Regions from separate parts of the Paenibacillus sp. tmac-D7 genome, predicted to be linked through region 3. Evidence: riboswitches for the same ligand, from Rfam matches in the RefSeq annotation. Region 3 holds a riboswitch; each other region holds the start of a gene.
What was found. Region 3 has a riboswitch for cobalamin ahead of FKP33_RS09665 (energy-coupling factor ABC transporter permease). Riboswitches for the same ligand answer to the same signal wherever they lie in the genome.
Positions count from the first base shown of each region.

Region 1: it holds a riboswitch for cobalamin, as region 3 does, so the genes downstream of both, metE (5-methyltetrahydropteroyltriglutamate--homocysteine S-methyltransferase) here and FKP33_RS09665 (energy-coupling factor ABC transporter permease) in region 3, are expected to answer to the same signal.
Region 2: it holds a riboswitch for cobalamin, as region 3 does, so the genes downstream of both, FKP33_RS03685 (5-methyltetrahydropteroyltriglutamate--homocysteine S-methyltransferase) here and FKP33_RS09665 (energy-coupling factor ABC transporter permease) in region 3, are expected to answer to the same signal.

Region 1 is NZ_VIDW01000003.1:174,274-178,816, forward strand. Features, by position in the region: gene FKP33_RS26950 (hypothetical protein) at 1-38, shown strand, start outside; gene metE (5-methyltetrahydropteroyltriglutamate--homocysteine S-methyltransferase) at 183-2,477, opposite strand; cobalamin riboswitch at 2,630-2,834, opposite strand; partial or broken gene FKP33_RS03585 (ABC transporter substrate-binding protein) at 3,091-4,543, shown strand, end outside.
Region 2 is NZ_VIDW01000003.1:202,883-207,425, reverse strand. Features, by position in the region: gene FKP33_RS03695 (hypothetical protein) at 293-625, opposite strand; gene FKP33_RS03690 (hypothetical protein) at 640-861, opposite strand; gene FKP33_RS03685 (5-methyltetrahydropteroyltriglutamate--homocysteine S-methyltransferase) at 1,016-2,119, opposite strand; cobalamin riboswitch at 2,307-2,504, opposite strand; gene FKP33_RS03680 (KamA family radical SAM protein) at 2,598-3,764, opposite strand; cyclic di-AMP (ydaO/yuaA leader) riboswitch at 3,983-4,119, opposite strand; gene rpmG (50S ribosomal protein L33) at 4,156-4,305, opposite strand; gene FKP33_RS03670 (hypothetical protein) at 4,333-4,543, opposite strand, start outside.
Region 3 is NZ_VIDW01000010.1:91,129-95,671, reverse strand. Features, by position in the region: gene FKP33_RS09675 (PASTA domain-containing protein) at 1-535, shown strand, start outside; gene xerS (tyrosine recombinase XerS) at 566-1,666, opposite strand; cobalamin riboswitch at 1,859-2,055, shown strand; gene FKP33_RS09665 (energy-coupling factor ABC transporter permease) at 2,223-2,990, shown strand; gene FKP33_RS09660 (energy-coupling factor ABC transporter substrate-binding protein) at 2,987-3,271, shown strand; gene cbiQ (cobalt ECF transporter T component CbiQ) at 3,268-4,065, shown strand; gene FKP33_RS09650 (energy-coupling factor ABC transporter ATP-binding protein) at 4,070-4,543, shown strand, end outside.

The DNA.
Region 1 (4,543 bases), on a different contig from region 3:
ATTTGCTGCCCCTGAGCCCGTACAGCATACGGCCGTAAACCTGTCTTTATCGTTTCATCCGACGGGTTGTCCGATGTCGTGAACATCGGCTTCCCGAATGAATAGAGCGGCCGCTTTACCGGCGATAATCGGAAAGCGGCCGTTGTGTTGTTGTGTGGCGGATATGCCCGCTGGAGCATGTATCAGACCGGTTTTAAGCTTTGTTCCCGGTACTGTTTGGCGGCAGCGACCATATTCCGGAGGGCTGCGATCGTTTCGTCAACGCCTCTCGTCTTGAGTCCGCAGTCCGGATTGATCCAGAACAATTCGGGGTCCAGCACGGCAAGCGCGCGGTCGATCATTCGCACCATCTCATCCACGGAAGGCACTCTCGGACTGTGAATGTCGTACACGCCAAGACCGATGCCGTGATCGTAGGTGTGCTCCTCGAAGCTGTGCATCAATTCGCCGTGGCTGCGGGACGTCTCGATGGAGATGACGTCCGCATCCAGGGCACGGATCGAATCGATAATATCGTGAAACTCGCAGTAGCACATATGCGTATGGATTTGCGTCGTATCCTTGACCGTCGATGTAGCCAGCCGGAAGGCAAGCACCGACCACTCCAGATACTTCTGCCAATCTTCCCGCTTCAGCGGCAGCCCCTCGCGAAGTGCAGGCTCGTCCATCTGGATCATTTCCACACCGGCGCGTTCGAGCGCTTCCACTTCGCGGCGAAGCGCCAAAGCGATCTGATAGGCCACCGTCTCCCGCGGGATATCGTCCCGGACGAAGGACCAGTTCAGAATGGTAATCGGGCCCGTCAGCATGCCTTTGACCGGTTTAGCGGTCAAGCTCTGCGCATAGACGGTTTCATCGACCGTCATCGGCTTTGTGAATTCCACGTCGCCGTATATGACAGGCGGCTTCACGCAGCGGGAGCCGTAGGACTGTACCCAGCCGTTCGACGTGAACGCAAAACCGTCCAGTTTCTCGCCGAAAAATTCCACCATATCCGTCCGTTCAAATTCACCGTGAACGAGCACATCCAGATCCAATTCCTCCTGCAAAGCGATCCAGGTCCGAATTTGTTCCCGGATAAAGGCTTCATACTGCTCCTGGCTCCATTCGCCGCTTCTCCAATGTTTCCGGGCCTGTCTCACTTCGAGCGTCTGCGGGAAGCTGCCGATCGTAGTCGTGGGCAGGAACGGCAAGTTCCACTTGCTCTGCTGAACGGCACGCCGCTCCGCAAAGGGCCGGCTTCGCTCGGACGGCTGGAGGGCGATCCGGCTCGTTTCGGACTGCACCCGTTCGTTGTTTCGGGAAGGGGAGGCGTTGAGCTCCTGAACCGCTTGACGGCTTTGTTCCAGCTCGGCTGCGATTGCCGCGGGACCTTCGTTCACGGCTCGGGTCAATAGTACGAGCTCCTCGAGCTTCTCGTTTGCGAACGCAAGTGCGTTCCGCAGCGTAGGCTCCAGCTTCGTTTCATGTGCGGCCGTGACCGGAACATGAAGCAGGCTGCAGCTTGGCTGGATCATCATTCTCTCATACGGGACGATCGGGGACAACGTGTGGAGCAGCCGGAGCCGCGCGTCCAGATCGGAACGCCAAATGCCTCGTCCGTCGATCAAGCCGACGCCAAGCCTCTTATCTGCAGGAAATCCATATTGCAGCAAATGCTCGCTGTTTTTGTCCAGCCCGTGAGCGAAGTCGAGGCCAATGCCTTGAACCGGCAGCGTAACGATTTGTTCATACAGATCGACGGCGTCGAAGTACGTTTGCAGCATCAGCTTAAGACGTGGGGCCGCTTCGTTCAGCTTCTTGTAAACGAATGCGAGCCGCTCCATATCGGCTTCCGTTAATGAGGTCGCAAGAATCGGCTCATCGATCTGCACCCATTGCGCGCCTTCCTGCTCAAGCTCGCTCAATATGCGGGCATACAAAGGCACGAACCGCTCCAGCAGCTTATCGAAGTGCTCGGTCTTGTAGCCCTTGGACAGCTTCAGGAACGTGTATGGCCCGATCAGGACGGGCTTGCCTTCAATGCCGAGACGGAGTTTGGCTTCCCGGTAGGCCAGGAGCGGTTTGTTCACGGTCAGCTGCGGCTCGGCGCCGTTCAGCTCCGGCACAATGTAGTGGTAGTTGGTGTTAAACCATTTGGTCATCTCGCAGGCCGGGGCGCCCTCGCTGCCGCGGGCCATCGCGAAATAGGTGCTCAGCGGCACTTCGCCGCCTTCGTAACCGAAGCGGCCGGGCACGAGCCCGAACATCGCTGCCGTATCCAGCATGTGGTCGTAGAAGGTGAAATCGTTGACAGGGATCAAGTCGATGCCGCTCGCCTGCTGGGTGCGAAGATGGTTGAGCCGTATTTCTTCCATGCGGCTGACCAGCTCCGTCTCCTGCAGCTTTCCGGCCCAGAAGGCCTCAAGCGCTTTTTTCCATTCGCGCCCGCCGCCGATTCGCGGATATCCCAGGTTGCTGCTTAATGCTCGGTTCATAGGTATTCCTCCAGTTCATTTGTTTTCATAAGCGGTGCTTTCCCATGCAAAAAAGGCATCTTTACCCAGTAAAAGTCAAGGGTAAAGATGCCTCCCGATTGTTTGTACGGCGGCTGCCATCTTTAACACCTCCCTATCTCCCGTAGGTAAAAGCAGTGCTGTCAAAATAGGCAGGTCTCCTGGCTCCAGAATCATCGTCTTGCGTCGGCCTTCCCAATCCGAAGGATTAGTGGCGCCGGGTGACGTTCGACTCCTCTGTTACAGTGGCGGGACCGCGTCGGCATTTCACCGAACTTCCCTTTTAAGCTCCGCCCGGCATAACGACCGGTCCGGAGCACCTATTTCCACATGATTCAATTATCGAATACCGAGTAATAGTACAATATTTCTTAGGTTTATTCAAACCTTTTTTATGAACAAGCGGAGAAGAGGCAGAGCAGCGGTTGTTGTAACACAAAGTTTAAAAATAATAGCACAATTGTAGTGACAGAAATTGGTTTCATGTGCTACGCTATGCAAGTGCTACTATATACATGAAACGTGCTACTGCACACGTTAACAACTTAATTCGAAGGAGTGTTTGAGTTTAAAAATGTGTTTACGATGGACGCTAATGATGCTGTTAGTGGCAGCGCTTTGCATCAGCGGCTGCACCCGGGCCAAGACCGAGCAGGCGGCCGCCCCGAAGGAGGAGCTTGTTCTTGCGATAGGCGGCGAGCCGAGGGAGGCTTCGATCCGACAACGGGATGGGGGCGCTACGGATCTCCGTTGTTTCAAAGCACGCTGCTCAAGCGCGACAGCAGCTTGAATATCGTCAACGATCTTGCAACGGGCTATGAGGTCAGCGGGGACGGTCTGGACTGGACGGTGAAGCTGCGGAAGGATGTCAAATTTTCCGACGGGCATCCGTTAACGGCCGCCGACGTTCAGTATACGTTCCAAACCGCAGCCGCAGCGGCTCTGCCATCGATTTAAGCAATGTCAAGGATGTGGCGGCGGCGGACGAGCATACGGTCAAGTTTTCATTGAAGGAACCGCAATCGACCTTCGCCCAGATGCTTGTGAGCACAGGTATTGTTCCGAAGCATGCGCACGGCAGCGATTATGCCAAAAAACCGGTCGGCTCCGGCCCTTATAAGCTAGTGCAATGGGATCAAGGGCAGCAGCTGATCGTCGAGCCGAATCCCGAATATTACGGGACGAAGCCCTACTTCAAGAAAATCACATTCCTGTTTCTTGCCGAGGATGCGGCTTTCGCCGCCGCCAAAGCCGGAACGGTCGATATGGCGGCCATCCCTGCGGCGTTCAGCAAACAGCAGGTGAGCGGCATGCAGCTTCAAGCTATACATACGGTGGACAACCGCGGAATCATGTTTCCCTACGTAAAATCGGGCGGCCAAACGAAAGAAGGATATCCGGTCGGCAACGATGTCACCGCGGAATTGTCGATCCGCAAGGCGATCAATCTGGCGCTGGACCGCAAGGCGCTGGTTCAAGGCGTCTTGGAGGGACACGGCACGCCCGCGTATTCGATTAATGACGGGCTGCCCTGGTTTAATGCCGAGGCCGTCATTCAAGACGGCGATATGAATGCGGCGAAGCAGCTGCTTGCGGACGACGGATGGAAGGATACGAACGGCGACGGCATCGTGGAGAAAGGCGCTCTGAAGGCCGAGTTTACCCTCATCTACCCGTCAAGCGACGTCACCCGCCAGTCACTTGCTCTCGCCGCAGCCGATTCGCTCAAGCCGCTTGGCATTCAAGTCAAGGTGGAAGGGAAAAGCTGGGATGACATTGGCAAGCAAATGCATGCGAATGCGGTTCTCTTCGGCTGGGGAAGCCACGATCCGGTGGAAATGTACAATGTGTACAGCAGCAAGTTCAGCGGCGTCGATTATTACAATCCCGGATTTTACCACAATCCGGCCGTTGAGGCTTACATGAATCAGGCTTTGAAGGCGATCCATGAGAAAGACGCCTGGAATCTGTGGAAAAAAGCCCAGTGGGACGGCCAAACCGGCTTGAGCGCGCAGGGGGATGCGCCTTGGGCCTGGCTCGTGAACCTG
Region 2 (4,543 bases), on a different contig from region 3:
TATAACTTAACAAATGTTTGGGAAAAGGTTGTTATTGTATGATCCCCGTCCCTTATTGTTATATTATATGACGTAAAAAACCTGATTTCATTATCATCATTCAACAATTAATGGGGATTTTTATTGTGTCTTTTTAACAAAAAACGATTGATTATAAATATTGTGTCATTTTTTATTACATTGAAATCGTTTGTAAAATCATATGTGCAAAAAAAATAGACCTTTTTCCGGATATTCCGGAATAGAGTCTACTGCTTGTTTTTAACGCTTTCCTGACTAAAAAAGAGGGACCCTAGTCCCTCTTTCCGGTTAAAGATTGATTCAAAATTTGCATTTTTTCAATTTGATCTTTCGTTTCCTTCGTCCCTAAAGCGTGAATTTTTCGATAGATTTCTTGTAAGGCCATATCGTATCCGACGTTGGCCTGGTCGTAATGATAAGGAATGCCTGCCGCATGCGCTCTCCAAAAAGTGTCTATCTCGAAATCTTCCTCGACTTCAAACAACTCCTGAAGCTGCTTAATTTCTTCGTCGGTTGCCTCGATTTCTAATTCATAGGCGGCATCGCCTTGATTAGACATGATCGACCTGGATTGAACCGATACATAATACTTATTTCTCTCCATGTTAGTCCTCCGCGTTAATAAAAATAATACATCCAAATAGCGGCTCCGATCGCAAGAACAATCGGAAACAGCACATAAGCTATCATCATGGGGTTAGCGATGAAGTAATGCTTGACTGAAGTGGGATTCACTCCTTTATCCATTTCTTTGGTTCGCTGCCTCCGGATCAATACAATGGAAGCGATCAAAGAAATAACGATGATCAAGTAAGCCAAAGAAAGCAAAATTTTCAACATCGCATTATCGGACTCCTTAATTTAAAATTATTGTTATTTATTTTTCGTTAAAGAGATAAAAATTATGATTGACGGTTGACTCCTCAATCGGACTATTATTTGGAAAAAAATAAAAAACCTTGATTTCTCAAGGTTTTGTCACACCATTCCCGTATTAATTCCAAACGTCTTGTGCAATATTAACGACAAGACGTATTTTGTCCCACTGCTCCTCTTCCGTGAGAAGATTGCCTTCTTCCGTTGAAGCAAAACCGCATTGGGGGCTTAAGCAGAGCTGATCCAAGCTTACATACTGGGCAGCTTCATGAATTCTTGCTTTGATACGCTCCGGATTTTCCAGTTCACCGAATTTGGACGTGATTAATCCTAATACAAGTTGGATATCCTTTCTATTTACATGACGTAAAGGTTCAAATCCGCCGGATCGCTCATCATCAAATTCTAAAAACAGTCCGTCTACCTTGAGTTTGCCAAAAATAAATTCGGATACGCGATCATACCCGCCACTGGCCACATAAGTAGATTTAAAATTGCCCCTGCATATGTGCATCGTAATCTTCATATCTTCCGGCTTATTGGCTATCGATTCGTTAATAGCCCTGGTGAACAGCTGTGCTAATTGTTCCGCAGAAAAGCCTCTTGCCGCAATTTGTTCCTGACCTTTCTCGGAGAAAAATACGGACCACGAGGTATCATCCAATTGTAAATAGCGGCAACCAGCATCGTAGAAAGCCTGAATCGCTTTTTGATAAGCTGCGATCAAATCATTAAAAAATTCATCATAATTCGGATAAACGTCTTCTTCAATATGCCCTCTAAAAAATAACATGTTCGGACTAGGAATTGTAAATTTAGCAACATGCTTGCCTGCAATTTGATGAAGGAATTTATAATCCTCGATCATAGGATGGTTATGAAAATCTACTTTACCTGTTACTTTCACTCCGTGAGCTTTGGTTTGAACACCCTGAAATTGAATCCCTTGCTCCGTTTCATAGAGCTCAACACCAACAAGCTGCGATAGAAAATCGAAATGCCACCAAGCGCGTCGAAACTCACCGTCCGTCACAGCGGCCAAGCCCAATTTTTTTTGCATGTCAACAAGCCGGACGATTTCTTCATCTTCAATGATACGCAATTGCTCTGCTGTAATTTCCCCATTTTGCTTTTGTAAACGCGCCTGTTTAAGTCGCTCCGGTCTTAAAAAACTACCTACATGATCTGCCCGGAATGGTCCTTTAGCCAGTACTGCCGTCATTTTGCACATCTCCTCTTCTAAAATAGGATGTAGTGAAGCCGGATTCACTCCACATAGGATGATCCAAATGAAAAACCATGCAAAAAAGACATCTTCACCTCAACAAAAAGAAGGAAAAGATGCCTATGATTGCATGTGAACAAGCAGCGGCTCGTCTTTAACACTTTCCTATCTTCCGTAGGTTAAAGCAGTGTTGTCAGAACAGGCAGGTCTCCTGGCTCCGGAATTCACATCATCAGCGGCCTTCCCGATCCACGTTTATCAAGATCAGTGGCAGTATAGCTGAGACTCCTCCGTTACAGTGGCGGGACCGCGTCGGCTTTGCACCGGACTTCCCTATTAAGCTTTAGCTATGGCTAGAGCACCTTGTTCCCACAGGTTTTCAGTTGTAATTAATTAAGATCTTATCCTATTATCCTGTTAATATCAAGTTAGAATATAGCACAGCGATGCTTTATTACATGACTTATGTGGTTGTTCATCTAGCATGCGCTTGCGGCAGATCAGGGAGCTCATTCACCGAAATAACTTCATCGGTTTTCTTTTGGGGCTTCTGCCAATATTGATCGCTACCTGGCAGATCATCGAACCATGCCGCATCTTCAGGGCAATCCAACACTATGAACTTGCCGTATTCGTTATCCCGCGACTGGTGATATTTCAGATAGGCCTTTCCGTTATCAATAGCCAGAATTTCGATTTTGCCGGAGGTGTGACTCATGGATAGACGCACCCTTTTACCTAAGCCTGAAGTGCGCGCCTTGGCTTCTTCCACGATTCGGTACACTTGCTGCAGCGGCAGAACGAACTCGCGATTGCCGGCCACCGGACGATTGACGAAGAAATAATAGGGGGTTACGCCGGCCCATGACAGCTTATCCAGCAGCTCTGCCAATCGTTCGGGGTTATCGTTGATCCCTCTAAGAATAGGCGTCTGATTGACAACAATAGCGCCGGCTTGATGAAGAGCTTCAAAGCCTTTCTTGGCTTCGGCGGTAATCTCGCGAGGATGATTGATATGCGCCATCACATAAATCCGCTGGTTTACGTTTGAATGACGGCGGATGACTTCCAGCAATCGTTCGTCTTCATAAATCCGCATCGGATTAAAAACAGGTATTTTCGAACCGAGCCTTATAATTTTAACATGGTCGATTTCTCTTAACCGGCTCAGGATGCTTTCCAATTTGGCTGTTGCCAGAATCAAGCTATCTCCTCCGGTAAGCAGCACGTTGTTAATTTCCGGATGACTCGCAATGTAGGCTAGACCGGGATCCATATCTTTCGTCGCTTCATGAACGTCATTGCGAAAGAGTCGCTTCCGGAAACAATATCGGCAGTATGCACCGCATACTTCAGAAACCAGCAAGAGAGCCGTAGTCCGATATTTGTGCTGGCAGCCCGGCACTACGTAATTGGTATCCTCATCGGAGGCATCCCAACGCCCATATTCGGATAACTCCCCTTCATTAGGGATGACCAGCTTTCGGATCGGATCTTCAGGATCGTCCCAATCAATCAGGTTCAAATAATAGTCGTTCACCCGAAATACAAACTTATCTGTAATCGGTTTAAGCTTCTTTCTTTCATCCTCAGGAATTTCCAGTATCTTATCAATATCCGTTATATATTTCGGCTGTGTCATATTTGCTCCTCCTACTACGAGTTTTTTCAAACCACAGACCTGATCTGGTTCCCTCCTTTTCCTGGAATAAACGATTTGTGCTTTCTTTTAACAAGTAAAACAAAAAAGACCCGATCGAGACGAACGATATCGCAGCATGGCGATAACCGATCGTCATTCGAAGGGTCTTCAAACAAACAAAAAGACCCTGATCTCGGGTCAATAGATGCAGGTTAATGCAGACCCATCTCCTGCTGACGAGGTTAGCTGCCGGGCTCGGGAAAGATGGTTCCCTACATCGTTACATGATTCGCCCCAATTACATTGGTTCCCCCGCTTTCCGATTCGAAAACCGGAAATTAAGCGTACGTTTATGATATACAAACATTTTTGATAAGTCAAGGAAATATGTTTATCTGGTTTCCCGATGTAAGGTGTGTCTTTGGAGACGCGGACAATATTTGCGCATTTCCAATCGTCCGGTTTGATTCTTTTTGTTTTTTGTCGTCGTATAGTTACGATCTCCCGTTTCCGTGCAAGCCAATGTTACGATTACCCTCATCCTGTTCACCTCCTCTACAGTTGCCAATTACCTTGATTGCTCGTCCTCAAGCTCAGCGAATATTTCCGCGCATCGTTGCATCAGCAAGCAGAAAGAACGGTTGTGTCCGATAAAAAATGAAGAAAGATCGTACCGGTTCCGGCGCGGCTCCCATGTTACAAGCAGACGGTGTCTCATCCGTGTCAGGGCCAGCTGTACGAATCGATCCGCTGTCGCCGAGCCGGTGATGGTTATATAC
Region 3 (4,543 bases):
ACCGGCCAAGGATGAGCTCGTTCGTTCAACCGTAAAGGATGAGATCGTCGAAGAAGAGGAAGAAGTGGAAGAAGTGGAAGAAGCTAAGAGCGGCGGTTTTTGGAAAAAATCGCTGATCGGCATGGCCTTGTTTACGGTGGCGGCCGTGACCGCGGTCGGCGTGTTTCTATTGTTTATGGAGCTCGGGATCGGCCGGAAGTCTCCGGACTCGCAGCAAACCGCCGCGAAATCGGGCCAGAGCTCCGCTTTGCCGGAGACGCCGTCCGCAGCGAACCCGGTACCCGCGACACCGGCTGAGCCTCAGTCATCGTCGGAGGCGCAACCCGGAGAAGGTCAAGCCGTCACAGCGCCGCAGCTGGTCGGTCTAAGCAAAGAAGAAGCGGAGAAACAGGCGCTGGCCGCCGGTCTTCGGTACCAGTTTTATATGGAGAAAAACCCGCATTCGGCAAATACGGTGTTTCGTCAAAGTCCTGCGCCGGGCACTCCGCTCCAGAAAGGCGACAATGTATCGTTCTGGGTAAGCAAAGGGCCTTAAGCAGACGAAGAAGGACGGGAATTCCGGGCGTCAAGACGCACCGGATATCCCGTCCTTCTTCTCTTTGTCGATCGCTTCAGACATTGTTTTATCGGTTAGATGGGCGTAAATTTGTGTCGTTTCGGGCGAGGCGTGACCGAGCTGCTCCTGCGTTTTGTACAGATCGTTGCGCAAGTAATAGTCCGTCGCGAACGAATGGCGCAGTTTATGAACCGATAAGTAAGGTTTGCCGAATCTTTTGGCATATTTGATCACCATTTCCTGAATCGCCCGTTTGGTCATACGCTCGCCTTCCTGTTTGCCGTTAGCCAAAGCAAGGAAGAGCGCCTTCTCGCGTTTCGGCGCTTTGTAGACAGAGCTGCGAAGCTCCAAATAACAGGCCAGATCATCTACCGCGTCCTGCCGGAAATAGACGGGCGTTTTGAACGTCTCGTCGTTCTTGCCTTTGCGGAACGCATAAATAAGCTTCTTCTTCAAATCGACGTCCTCGACGTTCAGGTTAACGACCTCCGACACGCGCAGTCCGGAGTTGAGGATGAGGCTCACGAGACAGGCATCGCGTGTTTTATTGATCTCGTAAGCATAGGTCGCCTGCTTGTTCGATGCCACGTCTTGGCCGTAGCCCGTCTTCACATAGTCGATAAACTCGGCGATCTCCGCCTCCTGCAGCAGCTTGCCTTCGAGCTTGGCCGCCGAGTCTTTCGGTTTATGCGTCCGTTTAATTTCCACCTTCGCCATGACATTGCGCTTGAGCAGCGGGTAGAAATTCTCGTCCTCGGCGATTTGACTCAAATAATGAAACAACGAGCGCAGCGAGGACAGCTTGCGGGAAATGGTCGTTTTCGAATTGGCGTTCGTTTTGCGCATGGCGAGGAACATCTTGTAATGATCGATGCTCTCCATATGCAGCCGCTCGAGATCGAGGAGCGGCACATCTTTCATTTGTCCGGCCGTACTCAACCCTTCGGCGAGCAGCCAGCCGAAGAATGTCTCGTAATCCCTCACATATTCGAGCAGGGAAGAGGGAGACAAGTCGGGCAGTTTATAATTAATGAATTTCTCCACGTACCAGGGCATCAGCGGGATTTTTTTCTCCAGCTCCAAACGGTCTTTGACTTTGATTACGTTCATCGGGCCACGCTCCTTAACTGCCTGTATTCAGCAATTAGTTAACATAATTATAATTATGTATTGTTTTGTTGGTTGACAGCTGCTTGAACCGATCGCTGTACCCGTTATTTTATCACAATTGCAGGAAATCGGTTAGATATGGGGGTTGAATTCACAGGCAGGTTCGTGTACATTAAGGCTAGTCTTACACAAGTGCATATTGTGGGAACAGGTGCTTCAACTTCAGGTTGAAGCTTAATAGGGAAGTTCGGTGCAAATCCGATGCGGTCCCGCCACTGTAACAGCGTAGTTCGCAGCCACGAAGCCACTGATTCGCAACCAGATCGGGAAGGCAGCTTGCGGGCGTCGATGCTGGTAGCCAGGAGACCTGCCTGTTCTGACGACACTGATATACCTACGGACGATAGGGAGGTGTTAGGAAGCTGCTGCGATCGGTTTTCGTACGGAGGGTGAATGGCCCCTTTCGTTCCGAAAGTTTATCAGGATAAGAAGCATTTCTAACCGTCTACGGTTGGGAATGCTTTTTTTGTTGCACAAATTCATGGGAGGAGATTAAATGAAATCATCCAAAGTCTTGTCAATGATCGCGGTTATCATCGGATTTATCGTTTATTTTGTCGTGAACGAGCCGCAATCTGCTAATGCGATGCACATCATGGAGGGATTCTTGCCGCCAGGATGGGCGATCTTCTGGTGGGCGGTGTTTATCCCGTTCTTCGTGCTCGGCGTCCGCGCCATTGCCCGGATCACGAAGACGTCGCCGGAATTGAAGCTGCTGCTCGGTCTGGCGGCTGCGTTCACGTTCGTACTGTCCGCCTTGAAGCTTCCTTCGGTTACAGGCAGCAGCTCTCATCCGACCGGAACCGGTCTCGGCACCGTGATGTTCGGGCCGCTGCCGATGAGCGTGCTCGGTTCGATCGTTCTGCTGTTCCAGGCTTTGCTGCTCGCACACGGGGGATTGACGACGCTGGGAGCCAATGCGTTTGCGATGGCGGTTGCCGGCCCGATCGTCGGGTTCTTCGCCTACAAATTCATGGTGAAGACGACGGGTAAAGAAGTGTGGGCCGTCTTCACGGCAGCCGCTCTAGCCGATTTGTCGACGTATTTGGTAACTTCCGTGCAGCTGGCTCTGGCGTTCCCTGCTGCAGAAGGGGGCGTTGCCGCCTCGTTCATGAAATTTTCGGGTATTTTCGCCATCACGCAAGTACCGCTTGCGATTAGCGAAGGACTGTTGACTGTGCTTGTCTGGAACTGGCTGCGGTTGCACCATGCCGAAGCTTTGTCGGTTGTGCGGCATACAACGAAAGGAGTCGATCATTCATGACCAAAAGGATGAAAAACGGGCTGCTTATCGCCGGCGTCGTGCTGCTGAGCACGCTTCCGCTGCTTCTTGTCGACGGAGAATTCGGGGGAGCCGACGGGGCGGCCGAGGATATGATCCGCCAGCTGTCGCCGGCCTACGAGCCTTGGTTTGCTCCGCTGCTGGAGCCGCCTGCGGAAACCGAGAGCATGCTGTTCGCTTTGCAGGCCGCCGTCGGCGCTGCCGTGATCGGGTATACGGTCGGGCTTTATAAAGGAAACGCCGCGAAATCTAAAAACCGATGATCCATACGATCGATAGCTTGTCGTATACCAATAAGCTGCGGCACGTTTCCCCGATGTGGAAATGCGGATTTACGGCCGTGCTGCTGACGCTTGCGTATGCGGCGCAGCCTGCGGTTCAGGCTGTGATCTTCTGTTGGATGCTGGTCTGGACGGTCGGTTACGCGGGTATCCCGTTAAAGACGTACAGCTGGTTGTTCGGCGCATCGTGCTTCTTTTATGTGACCAGCTTGCCGGCGTGGGTAATCGAGGCGGCTTCGTCCGCCGCAAGCGTCCGGCCGGATGCGCTGCTGGCTGTTCCGGTATTTCGCGGGTGGTTGTATATTTCACCGGCGGCCTTGGTTCAGGCGGTGGAAGTGTTCGTGCGGATAGCCGCCTGTGAAGCGTGTTTGCTGTTCATCGTCTTCACGATTCCGTTCCCGGAATTGATGCAGGTGATGAAGCGGCTTCGCATGCCTCAAGCCGTGCTTGAGCTGATGGTGATTACCTACCGGTTCTTGTTCCACCTTTCGGATGCCGCACAAGGAATGATCGCCGCGCAGCGGGCACGGGGCGGACACGCAGGCTTCTGGCGCACGCTGCGGGACGTCGCGGCCTTGCTCGTACAGCTGTTTGCCAAGACGATGCACCGTTATCGGGGGTTGTCACAGGGTCTTATGTCGCGGGGATTTACCGGAGAGCTTCACTTTATGCCTTACGAACCTAAGCCGATTCCAGGACGTTACGGAGCCGAAGGCATTCTCGGTGCTGCGACGCTCGCGCTGCTCAGTATTTGGCTTCGAGTGGGGGGAGTGTGAGAGGATGAAGCCGATATTGGAAGCTTCAGATGTCACGTTCACGTACCCGGGCACTCAAACGCCCTCTCTGCGTCAGCTGAATATACGTATACCTGAAGGAAAACGTACGGCAATTTGCGGACCTAACGGCTCGGGCAAATCTACGTTCTTCCTGCATGCCGTCGGTATTCACCGGCCGAAGTCCGGAACGATGCTTTGGAAGGATGCGCCTTACGTTTATAAGAACGAAGACCTGCAGCGGCTTCGCCGGCAAGTCGGTCTTGTGTTTCAAGACCCGGAGCAGCAGTTGATCTTACATACGACTTACGAGGACGTATCGTACGGGCTGCGCAACGCCCGCCTGGAGGAGCAGGAAATACGCCGGCGCACCGAACGCATGCTGGATGTGATGGGACTTACGCCATGGGCGGAGACTCCGCTTCATCAATTGAGTCTGGGTCTAAAAAAACGCGTCGCCTTAGCCGGCGTGCTCGTGCTT